3 regions of the Thauera humireducens genome follow, and region 3 is predicted to be linked to each of the others. Evidence: predicted binding sites of a transcription regulator. Region 3 holds the regulator's gene; each other region holds the start of a gene.
The links. The regulator LexA, encoded in region 3, represses DNA repair genes until DNA is damaged. The targets are predictions, from matches to a motif close to ACTGTATNTANATACAGT.
Positions count from the first base shown of each region.

Region 1: AC731_RS02990 (error-prone DNA polymerase) is a predicted target of LexA. The motif match lies at 3,445-3,462, and genes of this name have one in related genera.
Region 2: recA (recombinase RecA) is a predicted target of LexA. The motif match lies at 3,686-3,703, and genes of this name have one in related genera.

Region 1 is NZ_CP014646.1:622,795-629,182, reverse strand. It holds gene gltX (glutamate--tRNA ligase) at 1-441, opposite strand, end outside; gene AC731_RS03005 (ABC transporter ATP-binding protein) at 518-1,312, opposite strand; gene AC731_RS03000 (ABC transporter permease) at 1,314-2,204, opposite strand; gene AC731_RS02995 (ABC transporter substrate-binding protein) at 2,296-3,267, opposite strand; gene AC731_RS02990 (error-prone DNA polymerase) at 3,469-6,388, shown strand, end outside.
Region 2 is NZ_CP014646.1:3,576,976-3,583,363, forward strand. It holds gene AC731_RS16630 (RNA polymerase factor sigma-54) at 1-1,387, opposite strand, end outside; gene lptB (LPS export ABC transporter ATP-binding protein) at 1,395-2,117, opposite strand; gene recX (recombination regulator RecX) at 2,104-2,553, opposite strand; gene recA (recombinase RecA) at 2,566-3,600, opposite strand; gene AC731_RS16650 (CinA family protein) at 3,734-4,219, opposite strand; gene AC731_RS16655 (phosphatidylglycerophosphatase A family protein) at 4,239-4,721, opposite strand; gene thiL (thiamine-phosphate kinase) at 4,831-5,790, opposite strand; gene ubiT (ubiquinone anaerobic biosynthesis accessory factor UbiT) at 5,945-6,388, opposite strand, start outside.
Region 3 is NZ_CP014646.1:1,196,435-1,202,822, reverse strand. It holds gene AC731_RS05655 (MATE family efflux transporter) at 1-1,370, opposite strand, end outside; gene AC731_RS05650 (hypothetical protein) at 1,367-1,945, opposite strand; gene AC731_RS05645 (Y-family DNA polymerase) at 2,054-3,514, opposite strand; gene imuA (translesion DNA synthesis-associated protein ImuA) at 3,521-4,213, opposite strand; gene lexA (transcriptional repressor LexA) at 4,246-4,854, opposite strand; gene AC731_RS05630 (zinc-dependent alcohol dehydrogenase family protein) at 4,956-5,999, opposite strand; gene AC731_RS05625 (peroxiredoxin) at 6,218-6,388, shown strand, end outside.

The sequences.
Region 1 (6,388 bases), 570 kb from region 3:
CACGCCTTCCGGCAGCTGCGGCAGGGTCTTGCCCGCCTCGGGACGCCAGCGGCCGTCATAGCGCGGCTTCTCGCCGCGGGCGCGCTGCTCCTCGCGGATGCGGTCGAGTTCTTCCGAGGACATGTAGCAGTGGTAGGCGGTGCCGGCGGCCAGCATCTGCTGGATGACGTCCTTGTACCGGTCCATGCGCTGCATCTGGTAGAACGGGCCCTCGTCGTGCTCCAGGCCCAGCCAGTGCATGCCGTCGAGGATGGCCTGCACCGCTTCGGGGGTGGAGCGGGCGACGTCGGTGTCCTCGATGCGCAGGATGAAGGTGCCGCCATGGCGACGGGCAAACGCCCACGAGAACAACGCGGTGCGCGCGCCGCCGATGTGCAGGTAGCCGGTGGGACTGGGGGCGAAGCGGGTACGGACGGGACGGGAAGCAGGAGACTGGGACATGGTTGAATTCGTTGGTGACGCTCGGGCGAAGCGCGGATTCTAAGGGATTGAAAAGGAGCTGACGGGGGACCGGCGCTCAGCTCAGCAGCAGCGCATCGTCGTCGACCTCCTCGCCGCGCACCTTCTCGAACATGTCGAGCAGGTGATGCACGTCGAGCCCTTCGCGATCGGGGCCGGAGACATCCAGCACCACGCGGCCCTGGTGCAGCATCACGGTGCGCTGGCCAACGTCGAGCGCCTGGCGCATCGAATGCGTGACCATCATCGTCGTGAGCTTGTGCTCGGCGACGATGCGCACGGTCAGCTCCAGCACGAAGGCGGCGGTGCGCGGATCGAGCGCCGCGGTGTGCTCGTCGAGCAGCAACAGGCGCGAAGGCTGCAGCGCCGCCATCAGCAGGCTCACCGCCTGGCGCTGGCCACCGGAGAGCAGGCCGATGCGGTCGGACAGGCGGTTCTCCAGGCCGAGGCCGAGCGTGGCAAGCTGGGCGCGGAACTCCTCGCGCAGCGCCGGCTTGACCGCGAAGGAGAAACCGCGGCGCTGGCCGCGCATCTTGGCGAGCGCCATGTTCTCCTCGATCGTCAGGTCCTCGCAGGTGCCGGCGAGCGGGTCCTGGAACACCCGCGCCACATGGCGCGCGCGCCCCCACACCGGCTGGCGGGTCATGTCGATGCCGTCGATCTCGATACTGCCGCTGTCGACACGCTGCTCGCCCGAGACGGCGTTGAGGAAGGTCGACTTGCCGGCGCCGTTGGAGCCGATCACGGTGACGAACTGTCCGGTCGGGATCTCGAGGGTCATGCCGCGCAGGGCCTGGGTTTCGATCGGCGTGCCGGGGTTGAAGGTCAGGCGCAGGTCGGTTGCTTTCAACATCTCAGTTCCCCTTCTTTCCGGACCAGTGGGCGCGCAGCTTGGGCACCACCAGCGCGACCGTCACCAGCACCGCGGTGACGAGGTTGAGATCCTGCGCCTGCAGGCCGATGAAGTCCGAGTTGAGCGCCAGTGCGATGAAGAAGCGATAGACGATGGCGCCGACGATCACCGCGATCGTCGCCAGGTAGAGCTTGCGCGAGGGCAGCAGGCTCTCGCCGACGATCACCGCCGCGAGGCCGATGACGATGGTGCCCACCCCCATCGAGATGTCCGCACCGCCCTGGGTCTGCGCGAACAGTGCGCCGGCCAGGCTCACCAGCGCGTTCGACAGCGCCATGCCGGCCAGCACCGCCAGCCCCGTATTGACGCCCTGCGCCCGCGCCATGCGCGCGTTGGAGCCGGTCGCACGGATCGCCAGACCGCTCTGGGTGGCGAAGTAGGCATCGAGCATCAGCTTCACCGCCAGCACCACGAACACCAGCAGCAGCGGACGGAACACGTAGTCCGCCAGCGCCTCGGGTTGCAGCAGGTTGAAGACGGTGGGCTCCATGATCAACGGCACGTTGGGCTTGCCCATGATGCGCAGGTTGATCGAGTACAGCGCGATCATCATCAGGATGCTGGCGAGCAGGTCCATGATCTTGAGGCGCACGTTGAGCCAGCCGGTGATCAGCCCCGCGACCGCGCCGGCGATGGTCGCCACGATGGTCGAGACGAAGGGATCGTAGCCGGCCGCGATCATGGTGGCGGCCACGGCGCCGCCGAGCGGGAAGCTGCCGTCGACGGTGAGGTCGGGGAAGCGCAGCAGGCGGAAGGAGATGTACACGCCGAGGGCGACGAGGCTGAAGATCAGGCCGATCTCCAGCGCCCCGAGCAGGGTGTAGAGGGACATGGGGGATACCGTTGGGGGAGGAAACCTGGCGGGCGTTCAGAAGGGAAGCACCCGCCGTGGCCGGCACCAGCCGGCCGCGTGCGGGTCGTTGTTACTGGACGACCTTGGAAGCGTCCTTGACGAGTTCTTCGGACAGCGTGACGCCCTGCTTCCGGGCTGCGCCGGGGTTCACGTGCAGTTCGAGCTTGTTGCTGGTCTCGGGGGCGATGGCACCCGGCTTCTCGCCCTTGAGGATGCGCACCACCATCTGGCCGGTCTGCACGCCGAGGGCCTTGTAGTCCATGCCATAGGCGGCCACCGCGCCGCGCCCGACACTGTCGGTATCGGCGGCAATCAGCGGGATCTTGGCATCCATGCCGACCTTGACCAGCGCCTCGTAGGCCGACACCACGTTGTTGTCGGTGCTGGTGTAGAACACATCGACCTTGCCGATCAGGCTGCGGGCGGCCGAGCCGACGTCGACCGAACGCGGCGCGGCCGCATCGACCAGGCTCATGCCGTGCTCGGGCAGTAGCTTGCGCAGCTGCTCCAGCACCACCACCGAGTTGGCCTCACCCGGGTTGAACACCATGCCGACGCGCTTGGCGTTGGGCGCTACGCGCTTGATCAGCTCGATCTGCTTGCCGAGTTCGAGCGCATCGGACACGCCGGTGATGTTCGTACCCGACGCGGCCATCGAGGGCACCAGCTTGGCCGCCACCGGGTCGGTCACCGCCGAGAACACCAGCGGGATGTCCTTGGTCGCCGCAGCCACGGCCTGGGCCGAGGGCGTGGCGATGGCGACGATCACGTCCGACTTGTCGCCGACGAACTTGCGCGCGATCTGCGCCGCGGTGCCGGTGTTGCCCTGTGCGCTCTGGTACTGCCACTTGAGGTTCTTGCCTTCCTCGTAGCCGGCGGCGGTCAGCGCTTCCTTGACGCCGTCACGTACGGAATCCAGCGCCGGATGCTCGACGATGGCGGTGATCGCGACGGATTTCTGCTGAGCATGGACCGGTGCCGCCATCGCAAAAGCCAGCGCCATCGCACCGAACAGGACCTTGCGGGACTTGATGAAAGGCATTCAGGACTCCTCTGCGGCCATCTCGGCCAGGAAGGTTGGACAGGCTTCGCTCCGCCGGGGCGGAGCAAGGCTGCGAAGTGTACCGGGCATCAATGATTTAGGCGACTGTGGTGGACCCGAAATTGAACGCTGCGCCAGCGAACGAGGCGAGATCCGGAAGCCGGCATTGCCTCGATGACTGTATTTTTTTACAGTCAACACATGGCGAACGAACATGCCGAACTCCACTGCCTGAGCAACTTCAGCTTCCAGCGCGGCGCCTCTCACCCCGAGGAGCTCGTCGCGCAGGCAGCCGCATTCGGCTACGCGGCCATCGCCCTCACCGACGAATGCTCGCTGGCCGGCATCGTGCGCGCCCATCGCGCACTGAAGGCACTGCCCGAGGACAATCGCCCGAAGCTGATCATCGGCAGTGAGCTGCATCTGGCCGACGGTCCCTGCGTCGTGCTGCTGGCGACCAACCGCGCCGGCTACGGCCAGCTGTCGCGCCTCGTCACCCGCGCCCGGCGCGCCGCCGACAAGGGCACCTACCGGATCACGCGGGCGATGCTCGACGGCGCCTGTCCCGATTGCCTCGCCCTGCTCGTGCCCCCTCCCGGCTTTCCGCCCTTGAAGGACGGCGCAGAAGACCACCTTGCACTGGAGGCTGACGCCGCCTGGCTGGCGCAGCACTTTCCCGGTCGAGCGTGGATCGCGGTGACGACGCAGCTCGACGGCCGCGACCGCGCACGCATCACCTTGCTGCGCCGCATCGCCCGTGGCACCGGCATCCCGGCCGTGGCCGCCAGCGGCGCACTGATGCACGACGCCGCGCGCCGCCCGCTGGCCGACGTGATGACGGCGCTACGCCTGCACTGCAGCGTGGCCGAGGCGGGCCTGGCGCTCGCCCCCAACGCCGAACGCCGGCTGCACGACCGCGACACCCTCGCCCGCCGCTATCCACCCGCGCTGCTCGCCGAAACCCTGGCCGTCGCCGCCCGCTGCAGCTTCAGCCTCGACGAGCTGCGCTACGAATACCCGGCCGAACTCGTGCCCGATGGCGCAACACCGGCCAGCTGGCTGCGCCGCCTGGTGGAAGACGGCCTGGCCTGGCGCTACCGCGACCAGACGGACGCAACGGCACCACCGTCGGTGCGGACCCAGATCGAACACGAACTGGCGCTGATCGCCGAACTCGGCTACGAGCCCTACTTCCTCACCGTGCACGACATCGTCCGCTTCGCCCGCAGCCAGGGCATCCTGTGCCAGGGCCGCGGCTCGGCGGCCAACTCGGCCGTGTGCTGGGCGCTGGGCATCACCGAAGTCGATCCGACCCTGGGCATCATGCTGGTCGAGCGCTTCATCTCGCGCGAGCGCAACGAGCCGCCCGACATCGACGTCGATTTCGAGCATGACCGGCGCGAGGAGGTCATCCAGTACATCTACCGCAAGTACGGCCGCGACCGCGCCGCGCTCGCCGCCACCGTCATCAGCTACCGCGCCCGCAGCGCGCTGCGCGACGTCGGCCGCGCGCTCGGCCTGGGCGAGACGCAGATCGAACGCCTGACGCGCGAGCACCACTGGTTCGACGGCCGCCGCATCCTGCCCGAGCGCCTGGCTGAAGCCGGACTCGACCCCGCCAGCCCGGTCACCCGGCGCCTGGTCGCACTCACCGAGGAACTCATCGGCTTTCCGCGCCACCTGTCGCAGCATGTCGGCGGCTTCGTCATCGCCCGCGGCCGGCTCGACGAGCTGGTGCCGGTCGAGAACGCCGCGATGCCCGAGCGCACCGTGATCCAGTGGGACAAGGACGACCTCGACGCGGTCGGCCTGATGAAGATCGACGTGCTCGCGCTTGGCATGCTGTCGGCGCTGCGCCGCGGGCTGGCGCTGGTGTCGGCCTGGCGCGGGCAGTCATTGACGCTGGCGAGCATTCCGCGCGAACGGCACGCGGTGTATGAAATGCTGTCGCGCGCCGATTCGGTCGGCGTGTTCCAGGTCGAATCGCGCGCGCAGATGACCATGCTGCCGCGCCTCAAGCCGCACTGCTTCTACGACCTGGTGGTGGAGGTCGCCATCGTGCGCCCCGGTCCGATCCAGGGCGGCATGGTCCATCCCTACCTGCACGCGCGCGAACGCGCGGCGCGGCACGAAGACCCGATGGACGGCCTGCGCGCGGAGATCCGCGGCGTGCTGGCGCGCACGCTGGGCGTACCGATCTTCCAGGAACAGGTGATGCAGCTCGCGGTGGTGGCGGCCGGCTTCACCGGTGGCGAGGCCGACCAGTTGCGGCGCGCGATGGGTGCCTGGCGACGCAAGGGCGAGCTCGAGCGCTACCGCGACAAGCTGTTGCAGGGCCTGGCCGACAACGGCTACGACGCCGATTTCGCCCAGCGCCTGTGCCAGCAGATCGAGGGCTTCGGCAGCTACGGCTTTCCCGAATCCCACGCCGCCAGCTTCGCGCTGCTGGTCTATGCCTCGGCCTGGCTGAAGTGCTTCGAACCCGCCGCCTTCCTCGCCGCGCTGCTCAACAGCCAGCCGATGGGCTTCTATTCGCCTTCGCAGCTGATCCAGGACGCACGCCGCCACGGCGTGGAAGTGCGCCCGGCGGACGTCACCGTCAGCGACTGGGACTGCACGCTGGAGCCGGCAGGCGTGCAGATCTCGGACCCGACGACGCCCGCACCGACGGATGCCGGCGCCACCCCCCCCGTTCAGCCACAGCCCGCCGTTCGCCTCGGCCTGCGCATGATCCACGGCCTCGGGCAGGATGCCGCCGCCCGCATCGCCGCGGCCCGCCGCTCGCACGCCTTCGCCGACGTGCAGGAGCTCGCCGCTCGCGCCCGGCTCGATGCCGGCGCGCTGCGCACGCTCGCCGCCGGTGGCGCACTGGCCACGCTGGCCGGTCATCGCCGCCAGGCGCTGTGGCAGGCCAGCGGCGCTGCCCCCCTGCCCGGCGTGCTGGCCAATGCGCCGGGGGGAGATGCGGCCGTCAGCCTCGCCGCCCCGGCCGAGACGGAGGACCTGCTCGCCGACTACGCCCGCCTCGGCTTCACGCTGGGCCGCCATCCGCTGTCATTCGTGCGCGACCAGCTCGCGCGGCTACGCTTCCTCACCGCGACCGACATCGCCCGCGCGCCTG
Region 2 (6,388 bases), 1.8 Mb from region 3:
CCACGATACCCTGCTGGCCCAAAACTTCTGCAATCCGTGCGTCGGACAGCGGCTTCTTGCTGTCCTCGGCGTCCACCAGTTGACGAATCAGTGCCCGAATCGCCGTGGAAGAGGCCGCTCCGCCAGTGTCGGTGGAGACGTGGCTGCCGAAGAAATACTTGAGTTCGAACACACCGCGCGGCGTCGCCATGTATTTCTGCGTTGTGACGCGCGAAACGGTGGATTCGTGCAGTTCGAGCTGGTCCGCGATCTCCCGGAGAGTGAGTGGCCGCATCGCCACGTCTCCATGATCGAAGAACTGCCGCTGCTGGTCAACGATGGCCTGGGAGACCCGCAGGATGGTGTCGAAACGCTGCTGGACGTTCTTGATCAGCCAGCGTGCTTCCTGTAACTGGCCGGTCAGGCCGCCGCCCTGGCCGCGGTTCTGCTGCAGCAGGCTGGCGTAGAGCCGGTTGACGCGCAGGCGCGGCATCGCGTCCTGGTTGAGGCTGACGGTCCAGCGCCCGCGGATCTTGCGCACGATGACGTCAGGCAGCACGTAGCGCGTCTCGGAGACGGAGTGGCGCGAGCCCGGATGCGGGTCGAGGCTGCAGATCAGAGCGTGGGCAGCGCGCAGCTGGTCGTCGTCGCAACCGGTGTGTTTCTTGAGGCGCGCGAAGTTGCGCTCGGCGAGCAGTTCGAGATGCTGGTCAACGATCTCGAGCGCGAGCATCTGCGTCGGCGTCTCGGGCATCGCACGCAACTGGAGCGACAGGCATTCCTGCGGGCTGCGTGCGCCGATGCCGGCAGGGTCGAGGTGCTGCACGTGGCGCAGCGCGATGGAAAGCTCGTCGAGGTCGATGTCGAGCTCGGGTGGTAGCAACTCGAGCAATTCCTCGAGCGGCTGGTGCAAGTAGCCGTCGTCGTCCAGCGCCTCGATGATGAAGCGCACCAGCGCGCGGTCGCGGTCGGAGAGCGGCGACAGCGCCACCTGTTCGTCGAGGTGGTCGCGAAGCGACAGCTCGGCCGCCTGGAACTCCTGGAAGTCGGTGTCGTCGTCATCGTCGCGCTTGGCCTGGGCGCCACTGCCGACGTTGGACCAGTCGATGCCTTCCTCGTTGTCCTCGCGATCGTTCGCCTTTCCTGCTTCGCCGTCGCTGGCGGCCTCGGCGCTGGTTTCGCGTTCGCGCTCGCGCTCACGTTCGGCAGGCGGGGTGCTGGTGGCGAGACCGGGCTGCGGCACGAAGTCGTCGATCTCCTCGCGCTCGAGCATCGGGTTCTCGAGCAGGAAGCGCTCGATCTCCTGGTTCAGCTCGAGCGTGGACAGCTGCAGCAGCTTGATCGACTGCTGCAGCTGAGGCGTCAGCGTGAGGTGCTGCGAGAGCTTGAGCTGGAGGCTGGGTTTCATTCGGGCGCTAGAGGCGGAAATGTTCGCCGAGGTAGACCTGGCGCACCTTCTCGTTGGCGATGATCTCGTCAGGCTGGCCGCTGGCGAGCACGCGACCCTCGCTGATGATATAGGCGCGATCGCAGATGCCAAGCGTCTCGCGCACGTTGTGGTCGGTGATGAGCACGCCGATGCCGCGTTCCTTGAGGAAGCGGATGATCTTCTGGATATCGATCACGGCGATCGGGTCGACGCCGGCGAAAGGCTCGTCGAGCAGGATCAGGCGCGGATCGGTGGCGAGCGCGCGGGCGATCTCGCAGCGGCGGCGTTCGCCACCCGACAGGGAGATCGCGGTGTTGTCGCGCAGGTGGGTGATGCCCAGTTCCTCGAGCAGTTCCTGCAGGCGTTCGTCGATCTGGCGTGACTCCAGCCCCTGCAGTTCGAGCACCGCGCGGATGTTCTCGGCCACCGTGAGCTTGCGGAACACGCTCATTTCCTGCGGCAGGTAGGACAGGCCGAGGCGGGCGCGGGCGTGAATCGGCAGGTGGGTGAGATCCTTGCCGTCCAGTCCGATCTGGCCGCCGTCGGCACGCACCAGGCCGACGATCATGTAGAAGCAGGTGGTCTTGCCCGCCCCGTTGGGGCCGAGCAGGCCGACGACCTCGCCCGAGCCGACCTCGAAGCCGACGTCGTGCACCACCGTGCGCGCCTTGTAGCGCTTCTGCAGACCGGCGACCTTAAGCAGACTCATCGTAGGGCTCTTTCAGCAGCTTGCGGATCAGGTCGGGCGCAAAGCCGCGGGTTTGCAGGAAGCGCGCCTGCCGGGCCCACTCGCGGGGGTCGGTCGGCGGCTCGCGGAAGCGGCCATGCAGCACGCTGCGGGCACGCTCGATCTCGGACTCGGTACATTCGCCGGCGATGGCCTCGTCGATCAGCTCGCGCTCGATGCCGCGACGGGCCAGCTCGTTGCGCAGCCGGCTCGCGCCGAAACGCGCGGCCTTGCCGCGCACGAAGGCTTCCGCGAAGCGGCTGTCGGACTGCAACCCGAGTTCGCCCATGCGTGCGATGACGGCCTCGACCTCGTCGGCCTCGCCATGCGCGGCGAGCTTGCGCGCCAGCTCGGCGCGCGAATGATCGCGGCGGGCGAGGTGGCGAAGGGCGCGCTCGCGCAGGCTGGGCTCGGCCATGGCGTCGGGCGCTCAGGCCTCGGCGGCTGCCGCAGCGGGCGTCGCCGGCGGCATTTCAGGCAGACCGACCGCGACGCGGACCCTGTTCTCGATCTCGCGCGCCAGCGCAGGGTTGTTGCGCAGGAACTCGCGCGAGTTGTCCTTGCCCTGGCCGATCTTGTCGCCCTTGTAGGCGTACCAGGCGCCGGACTTGTCGACGATCTTGTGGTCGACGCCGAGATCGATGATCTCGCCTTCGCGCGAGATGCCCTCGCCGTACAGGATGTCGAAGTGCGCTTCCTTGAACGGGGGCGAGACCTTGTTCTTCACCACCTTGACGCGGGTCTCGGACCCGACGACCTCGTCGCCCTTCTTGATCGTGCCGGTGCGGCGGATGTCCATGCGCACCGAGGCGTAGAACTTGAGCGCGTTGCCGCCGGTGGTGGTCTCCGGGCTGCCGAACATCACGCCGATCTTCATGCGGATCTGGTTGATGAAGATGACCAGCGTGTTGGTGCGCTTGATGTTGGCGGTGAGCTTGCGCAGCGCCTGCGACATCAGGCGGGCCTGCAGGCCGGGCAGCTGGTCGCCCATCTCGCCTTCAATTTCGGCCTTGGGCGTCAGCGCGGCGACCGAGTCGACCACGACCACGTCCACGCCGCCCGAGCGCACCAGCATGTCGGCGATCTCGAGCGCCTGTTCGCCGGTGTCGGGCTGGGAGATCAGCAGGTCCTGGATGTTGACGCCGAGCTTTTCGGCATAGCCGACGTCGAGCGCATGTTCGGCGTCGATGAACGCGGCGGTGCCGCCGAGCTTCTGCATCTCGGCGATGACCTGCAGCGTCAGCGTGGTCTTGCCGGATGATTCCGGGCCGTAGATCTCGACCACACGACCGCGCGGCAGGCCGCCGAGGCCGAGTGCGATGTCGAGCCCGAGCGAGCCGGTGGACACGGTCTGGATGTCGCGTTCGACGTTGCCGTCGCCCATGCGCATGATCGAGCCCTTGCCGAACTGCTTTTCGATCTGCGAGAGCGCAGCGGCGAGCGCCTTGGCCTTGTTGTCGTCCATGAAAGTCGTTCCTGAGTGATTGGCGAATTATGGCACAGAGCTTGCTGTGATGCTGTCGGGCATCTCTGACGGCGACAGTGTAAGACCTGTAAATGAATACAGCAATGCCGCGGGTCGGCGCCCGCCAGCCGCTTCAGCGAGCGAGTTCGATCACTTCGCTGAGCGCGTGGATCACGGTCTGACGGCGCACGGCCGTGCGATCCCCGGGCAGCTGAAGCGTACGGACCCGTGTCGGCACCCCGCGTTGCGCCCAGGCCACGCACACCATGCCGACGGGTTTCTGCGCGCTGCCGCCGGTCGGGCCGGCGACGCCGGATACCGCGACGGCCAGGTCCGCGGTGCTGCGTGCCAGGGCGCCTTCCGCCATTTCGGCGACCGTGGCTTCGCTCACCGCACCGTGGCTGTCGAGCGTGTGCGCAGAGACGCCGAGCATGTCGGTCTTGGCCGCATTCGAGTAGGTGACGAAGCCGCGGTCGAACCAGGCCGAACTGCCGCTGGTGGCGGTGACGACCTGTGCGATCCAGCCGCCGGTGCAGGACTCCGCGGTGGCCAGCATCCAGCCGCGCGCGGCCAGCGCCTCGCCGACCGCGACCGAGAGCGCGTCGAGTTCGGTGTCCATGCCTCTCCTCCCCTTCGGATCAGATGCCGAACAGTGTGACCAGTACCGCCAGTGCCAGCAAGGTGTAGCCCGCCGCAACGAGGTCGTCGAACATGACCCCGAAGCCGCCTTTGAAGCTGCGGTCCGCCCAGCGCACCGGCGGCGGCTTGACGATGTCGAAGAAGCGGAACAGCGCCACTGCGATGGCCTGCCACAGCAGCGTCTTGGGGGCGAATGCGAGCACCAGCCAGGTGGCGACCATCTCGTCCCATACGATGCCGCCATGGTCCGGCACGCCCAGTGCCTGTCCGGTCCGTTCGGCGGCGATCACCCCGGCAACGAACAGGCTGGCGAGCAGGGCGAGGAAGACGAATTCCGACAGCGGGGTGCGGATCAACGGGTACAGCGCCCACGCCAGCAAGGTGCCGACCGTGCCCGGCGCCCACGGCGACAGTCCGGCACCGAAGCCGAGGGAGATGAAGTGGGTCGGGTGGCTCAGCAGCAGGCGCGGGGTTGGGCGCATTGAGGGGTCCTGATCGGGGTTCTGCGGTATGTGGGCGTGGCGGCTCGCGTGCGCACGCTCAGGCGAAATGACTACTCAGGCGAAATGACTACTCAGGCGAAATGACTACTCAGGCGAAATGATCGTAGCCCGAGGCGCTGGCGGGAGCCAGCATGCCGTCGGATTCGCGCAGCAGGCAGTCGCCTGTCTGGCCGGTGATCTGGCCGATGCGGTGCAGCGGCAGACCCAGTCTGGTGGACAGTTCGCGTAGCGCCGGGCGTGCGCCGACCGGTGCGGTGAACAGCAGCTCGTAGTCGTCACCGCCGGACAGCAGGCAGCGTCTGGCCGTCGCCGCGTCCGCGCCGGTCGCGCGCAGCGCGCAGAGCGGCAGGGCGTTGACCTCCACGATGGCACCAACCCCGGAACGCTCCAGAATGTGGGCGAGATCGCCGAGCAGGCCGTCGGATACGTCGAGCATCGCCGTCGCCAGGCTCCGCAGTTGCAGGCCCAGTTCGACGCGCGGCAGCGGACGCTGCAGGGCGTCCACGCAGCGGGCGTGCCCGGCCGCGTCCAGTGCGACCTCGCCGCGCAGCGCAGCCAGTCCAAGCGCAGCCAACCCGGGCTGGCCCGAGATCCACAGCTCGTCTCCGGCGCGGGCGCCGGCACGGGTGATCGCCTTTCCTGCGGGGACCTCGCCGATGATGGTGACCGACAGGTTCAGCGGGCCGCGGGTGGTGTCGCCACCTGCAAGGTCTACGCCGAAGGCTTCGGCGCAGGCGAACAGGCCGCGCGCGAAGGCCGCGATCCAGGCATCGTCGGCTGCCGGCAGGGCAAGGGCGAGGAAGGCCCAGCGCGGCTCAGCCCCCATCGCTGCCAGGTCGGAGACGTTGACCGCGAGTGTCTTCCAGCCGAGATCTTCCGGATCGGTGTCGGGAAAGAAGTGGGTGCCGCTGACCAGCATGTCGGTCGAGACCGCCAGCTGCATGCCGGCGCGTGGGCTCAGCAGCGCGGCATCGTCCCCGACAGCGAGGTCGGTATGTCGCGGGGGCCGGCTGAAATGACGCCGGATCAGGTCGAATTCGGAAGGCATCGCGCGTCGGGGCCAGCACGGTATCGAGGGGGTGCAAGCTTAACGCAGATGGCGCGTGCGGGTGGCGCAGGTCACGCCGCCGGCCGTCAGGCTCCGCACCTCCGGCCGGGTGCGCGAGCCGGGCGGATGCCTGAGGTCGGACGTGTCGGAGGTCTCAGCCGCGGCGGCCGGTGAGGCGAGCCTTCAGTGCGTCCCAGTCGACCGCGTCGAGCGTGTTCTTGACCAGCAAGCCGAGGTCGGTGTCGCCTTCCATGCGCAGGCGACGGCTGAAGAACAGGGTGTCGGGGTCTTCCTCGCGCAGTGCCAGCGCCATGAAGTCGCGGGTGGTCGCGGAGATGATCAGGTCCGGTTTCCTGTCCGCCGCCGGCGTGGCGCGGCGAAAGCCCTTTTCGGTGAGGGTGAAGTCGAGCGTGAGGCCGGCATCGAGCACGCGCATCTGCAGGTGATGGCCGGTGAGCGGCGCGAGCGTGTCGCGCGGCAGGATGCGATCGAGCGCGAGGTTCAGCGCCAGTGTCAGCACCTGCGTGGGCGGTTGCTGCGGCAGACGCGACACCAGCTTCGCCACCGGTGCCGGCACGGTGAAGTCGGGAATGCGAAG
Region 3 (6,388 bases):
CGATATAGCAGCCAGCCGAACAGCGCGGTCGCGAGCACCGTGGCCGCCACGCTGGCCTCCCAGAAGCCGGCCACGGTGGGCGCGGTCTCGCGCCCGAAGGCGTGATAGGTGGCCCAGTAGCCGCCGCCCAGGCCCACGCCCCAGAAGCACAGCGTGTGCAGGAACATCGGCAGCAGCGTCACCTTGAAGCCGCGCAGCGCGTGGGCGGCCACGGTCTGGGTCGAGTCGGTGAGCTGGTAGATGCAGATGTAGGCGACCAGGCCCAGCGCCACGGCGCGCACCGCGGGGTCGGTGGAGGACAGCGCGATCACCGGCTCGCGCAGCAGCCACAGGCCGATGCCGATCGCGGTGGCGAAGCCTGCGGTCAGGTACAGGCTGACACGCACCGTCGCACGTGCGCGCGCCCAGTCGTGCGCGCCGGCGGCCTGGCCGACCAGCACCAGCGTGGCGATCGACATCGCCAGCGGCAGCATGTAGACCAGTGCGGCGAGGTTGGCGACGACGCGGTGGCCGGCCACGGCCTCGGCACCGAGGCGGGCGACGAAAAGCGCGATCAGGGTGAAGGAGGTGATCTCGATGAAGGTCGAGAAGCCCATCGGCACGCCGAGGCGCAGCAGTGCACCGATTTCGCGCAGGCGCGGCGGGCGCCAGTCGAAGAAGATCGCGTAGGGTCGGTAGGCCGGGCTGCGGACCAGGTGCGTAAACCCGCAGATCAGACCCAGCCAGGCAACGATGGCGGTCGAGACGCCGCAACCGGTGCCGCCCAGCGCCGGCAGGCCGGCGAAGCCGAACAGGCCGTTGGTCAGTGCCCAGGCCAGCGGGATGTGGGTGGCGGTGACGACGAAGCTGATCGCCATCAGCACGCGTGGCCGGCCGACGGCGTTGTTGAAGGCGTAGAAGGTGCGGTACAGCAGCACGGCCGGCAGGCCGAACGCAGCGGCCTGCATGTAGGCGCCGGCGCCCTCGGCGATGTCCGGCGGAACGCGGGCCAGCTGCAGCAGGTGCTCCGGGTAGCCGAGGACCAGGGTGCCGGGCACGGCGAGCATCAAGGCCAGCCAGAAACCCTGCTGCAGGGCCGGGCCGATAGCGTGCAGGCGACCGGCGCCGAACAGGTGCGCCACCGTGGGCGCCACGGCCTGCAGGATGCCGACGAGCAGCATCACCACCGAGATGTAGAGCCCGCTGCCCACCGCGACCGCGGCCAGGTCGGCCGTGCCGTAGCGACCGGCGATCAGGGTATCGGCGATCATCATGCTCATCGACAGGATCTGCGCGACGAGCACCGGCCAGGCGTGGTGCAGCAGCTGGCGCGTGATCGCGCCGGCGGAGGGGGCAGGCAGCGCGCTGCCCTGAACTGTGGCGGGGTTCAATCCTGTGCCGCAGCGGTCGGGAGCAGGCGCGGGCGCCAGTAGCGCCAGGCGAGGAAGCCGAACAGGCCGGCCATGATCAGCCAGAAGCCGACACCCTGCCAGAAGGCGATCGGGTCGGTGGCGAGGAAGTAGTCGCGTGGCGGGCGCACGAAATGGACCCGTCCTTCGTACAGCGCACGGCCGGCCGAGCCGAGGGCGACCAGGACGGGCGCGAACCACACGACGAGCCCGGCGGCAATGATGACGCGGTCGAGCAGCGCGCAGCCGCGGGTGCGTGGCTGGTAGACGCTGTCGACGCCGAACCAGATCGCGAGCAGGAAGCCGATGCCGGCGGCGAGCGGCGCGATGGCCAGCGCAGCGCCGAGCAGGGTGGCCGCGGCCATGAAGGCCACGCCTTCGAGTGGCATGATCTCGGACCAGATGGGTTCGAGCCGGCTGAACAGCCACCAGGACACGGGCAGCGCGACGAGGAAAACCAGCAGGCCCAACCCGGCGCGGCGGCGGGCGATGTCGCCCTTGAGGGCACTTTGGCGCGTGGTGTGAGCGGGGATGGAAGCTTGGGAAGGAGAGGACATCGTGTTCTTGTGCCCGGCAGGCCGGGTGCGTGTGGGGCAGCCCGCAGTTTACTACGTTCGCTGCCCCCGCCCCGGGGCGGGGCGTCGTGTTGTGCGAGCGCGCGCGCGTCAGCCGAAATAGCCCTGCAGGTACCACCCGCCCGGTGGCGAGAGTTCGTGGTAGATCCAGCACAGAGTGTTGTCGCTGCGCTGTGCCAGGAAGTAGTCGCGCCGCATGTCGCCGTCGTCCCACCAGCCGCTCTCGATGCGTTCGGCGTCGCCGAGCAGGGTGTAGTGCTGAGGGCTGATCACCGTTGCGTGTGGCAGCAGCCAGAAGGGCCGCCGGCGGTCGGGGAGGACGGCTTCCGGATTCGATGCTGCCTTCGAGGTCGCCGGGCGCTGGCGGCCGTGCTGCGTTCGCCCCTGGGTCTGCCATGCGGCTTCCGGGCGGTGGTCGGCGACCGGGGCCAGATGGCGGATCGCGTTCTCGCCCAGGCGTGCGCGCAGGCGGTCGACCAGTCGCATGGCCTGGTCACGCGCCTGGCCCGGAGCGCCGAACAGGTCGTCGGCCCGAGGCACGTGGGCCAACAGATGATCGGCGTCGACGCCGAGCGCGCAGACTTCCGTGGGTAGCGCCAGGCTGTCGAGTCGTTCGCGGGCAATCAGGGCCAGGTGGGCTTCGTCGTTGGCGGCCTGGCCGAGGACGATCTCGAGCACGGTGGCGGGCTGGCGCTCGTGGAGCAGCCGCAGGCGGCAATGATCGATGGCCGCGTGCCGGGCCTGCAGCCAGGATGCCAGGCTGGCGAACAGGCGGCGGGCGGCAAACAGCAGGGCTTCGCTGCTGTCGGTGGGGGCGGGCAGCGCGAGTTCGTGGTGGAAACGCTCGGGCGGCGCGAACCAGAGGCGCGGGTCCGGCTGCTCGCCGCGCGCACGGGCCAGCAGCAGACTGACCGACTGGGCCTGCCGGCGCGCAAGGCCGGCGGCGGGCAGGGCACGGACATCGCCCAGGCGCTGTGCGCCGAGGCCGCGCAGCAGTTCGAGCGTGGCGGCGGAGCAGTCACCTTCGCTGCCGAGCACCGCCAGTGGCAAGGCGTCCAGCCCGCAGCGCCAGTCGCCGCGTGCGGGCAGGCCCTGGCCGCAGGCTGCGAACCAGCGCGCGGCGAGGGGAGTGGGGGCGCAGGCGAGCCGGGCACGGAGCCCGAGCTGCGCGAGGCCTTCCTTGAGCTGGTTCTCAATGTGGGACTGACCACCGAACAGGCGCAGGCTGGAGTGGATCTCAAGCAGTACCGTGTCGGGCGGGGCCAGGCTGATGCGGGGCGTGAAACGCCCTGCCCAGCAGGCGATCTCGGCCAGCAGGGCGGCTTCGCGCTCAGGCTGGCGCGGCTGCAGTTGCAGCGCAAGGGCGACCGCCTGTGCGGTGGACAGCGGTTGGCCGGTCTGCACGCCGAGGGCGAGGGCTGCGGCATTGGCGCACAGGATGCGGGCTGCGCCCATCCGGTCGACGACCGCGAACGGCGTGTTGGTGTGCGTCAGGCCGCGGGTGAAAACCTGCAGCGGCAGGTCGGGGACAAGGATGGCGAGCCAGAGCATGACGCATCAACCGACCAGGGTCAGGCGGGGTGGCGGCGCCGGGACCGGCGCTGCGGGTCGCTCCTGCGGCGATTCCTGCAGCGAACCGTTGTGCAGGGCGAGGTGGACGGGATGGGCAGCGGGCGGCCCGCGCCGCTTCAGGATGTCGATGCGCAGGCCGTTTGCAGTCGGAGACAGCTGCAGCCGCAGGGCTGCGGGCGAGGCGTGGCGCGCGGCGGACGGCGCGCGGAACAGGAACAGCGGTGTGGCGCTCTCTTCGGCGGCAAGCTGCAGGCGGCGCAGGGCGGCGGTGTCCAGGCGTTCGGGCCAGGCCAGCACCAGCGCACAGCTGCCGCCGGCCGCGGCCTGGCGCGTGGCCCACAGCACTTCGTCGGCAGTGGCGGGCTGGATCAGCAGCAGGCGCTCGAGCGGTACTCCGGCTGCGGCCAGCGCCGGGGCGTAGGGCAGCAGCGGCGGGGCGATCCAGGCGATCCAGCGCTCGGGCGGCGTACGTTGCATCAGCGGCAGCAGCAGCGAGATCTCGCCGACGCCGGGATGCTCGGCGAGCAGTTCGATGAGCGCGCCCGCGGGCCAGCCGCCGCCCGGGAGTTCGGCGTCGAGCTCGGCAAAGCCGGTATGGAGGGCGGCGCCCCGTGCATCGGCGAGCCGTGCGCCTTGCCACACGAGGCCTGCCGGCAGGCGCTCGAGAACCTGGCCCACGATGTGCTCCGTGCAATGAAGGGGGAGGGTCGTCAGTGATCCTTGCGGATCAGGCCGACCATGATGCCCTCGATGGTCAGCGGCGCGTGCCGGGTGTCGACCACGATGGGTTCGAAGTCGGGGTTGGCGGGCAGCAGTTCGACCACTGGGCCCTTGCGCTGCAGGGCCTTGACGGTGACGTCGTCGTCCAGCCGGGCGACGACGATCTGGCCATTGCGGGCCTCGGCGCTGCGATGCACGGCGATGAGGTCGCCGTCGAGGATGCCGGCGTCGCGCATGCTCATGCCACGCACGCGCAGCAGGTAGTCGGCGCGCGGCGAGAACAGCGCGGGGTCGAGCTGGAAGCGGGCCTCGACGTGTTCGGCGGCGAGGATCGGGCTGCCGGCGGCGACACGGCCGACCAGCGGCAGGCCGAGCGCCTCGGCCAGGCGGATGCCGCGGGCACGGCCTTCCTCGAGCAGGATGGCGCCTTTGGCGGCCAGCGCGCGCAGATGGGTTTCGGCGGCGTTGGGCGAGCGGAAGCCGAAGGCGGTGCACACCTCGGCGCGGGTGGGCGGACGGCCCTCGCTTTCGACGGTGCTGCGGATGAAGTCGAGAATTTCCTGCTGACGGGCAGTGAGGTTTTCGCTGCGGGCGCTCATGACAGCCTCCTTGTGGTGGCTGTAATTTTAAACAGTTATCGGCCAACGGCAAGCACTGATTGCCCGGTTTGGCGCGACTTCCGGCGGCGTGCGCGCCTGCCTCAGGGAATCAGCACCGCCGCGCCCTGCAGTTCGCCGCGGCGCAGGCGGTCGAGGGCGAGGTTGGCGTCGGCCAGCGCGAAGCGCGTCACCTCGGTACGCACCGGCACGCGCGCGGCGAGGGCGAGGAACTCGTCGCCGTCGTGCCGGGTGAGATTGGCGACCGACACGACGCGGCGTTCGCCCCACAGGATGTCGTAGGGAAAGGACGGGATGTCGCTCATGTGGATGCCGGCGCACACGACGATGCCGCCCTTGCACAGGGTTCGCAGCGCGGCCGGCACCAGTTCCCCGGCGGGGGCGAAGATCAGCGCAGCATCCAGCGGCTGCGGCGGACGCTCGTCCGAGGCACCGGTCCAGCAGGCGCCGAGGGCGCGGGCGAAGTCGCGGCTGGCGACGTCCGCGCGGCGGGTGAAGGCATAGACCTCGCGCCCCTGCCACACCGCGACCTGGCAGATGATGTGCGCGGCAGCGCCGAATCCGTACAGGCCGATGCGTCGCGCGTCGCCTGCCATCGCCAGCGCGCGGTAGCCGATGAGTCCGGCGCACAGCAGTGGCGCCGCTTCAGCCGCATCGAGCGCGTCGTCGAGCGGAAAGCAGTAGCGCGCGTCGGCCACCGTGTATTCGGCGTAGCCGCCGTGGATCTGGTAGCCGGTGAAGCGTGCGTGATCGCACAGGTTTTCCTGGTGTCGTCTGCAGTAGTGGCAGCGGCCGCAGGTCCAGCCCAGCCAGGGTACGCCGATGCGCAGCCCGGGATCGATGCCCTGTACGCCTGGGCTGAGTGCGGCCACGCGGCCGACGATCTCGTGGCCGGGCACCATCGGCAGCACGGGGTCGGGCAGTTCGCCATCGACCAGGTGCAGGTCGGTGCGGCAGACGCCGCAGGCTTCGACGCGGAGCAGGATCTGGCCAGGCTGTGGCACGGGCAGCGGCAGATCGACGGCCTTCAGGGCTTCGCCAGGGCGTTCGAGCACCATGGCGCGCATGCTGCGGGGAAGCGCCGCAGGTGTGCGTGCGGTCCGGCTGGCGTGGTTCGTGGACGACATCACGGAGCCTCCTGTGCAATGTGCGATGATGCAGTGCGTCTTGAGCGCACCGCGCTTCTGGGCTATTGCTTCATGCAGGTGGCCGCAGCAGGCACTCGAGCGGTCGGCCAGATCCAGGGAGGAATGAAATCATGTTCGTCCAGCCCCCACCCCAGCCCGGGCCCGGTAGAGTTCGCCGGGGGTCTCGGCTAGAATCCGCCTCACGTCAGGGAGACCCAATGCTGCAAAGCGGAGACATCGCACCCCCGTTCTCGTTGCCGGACGCGGACATGGAGATTTTCGATCTCGCGTCGGTGGCCGGCAAGCACCATGTGGTCCTCTATTTCTACCCGCGCGATCGTACGCCTGGCTGCACCTTGCAGGCGGCTGACTTCAGCGATCACGAGGAC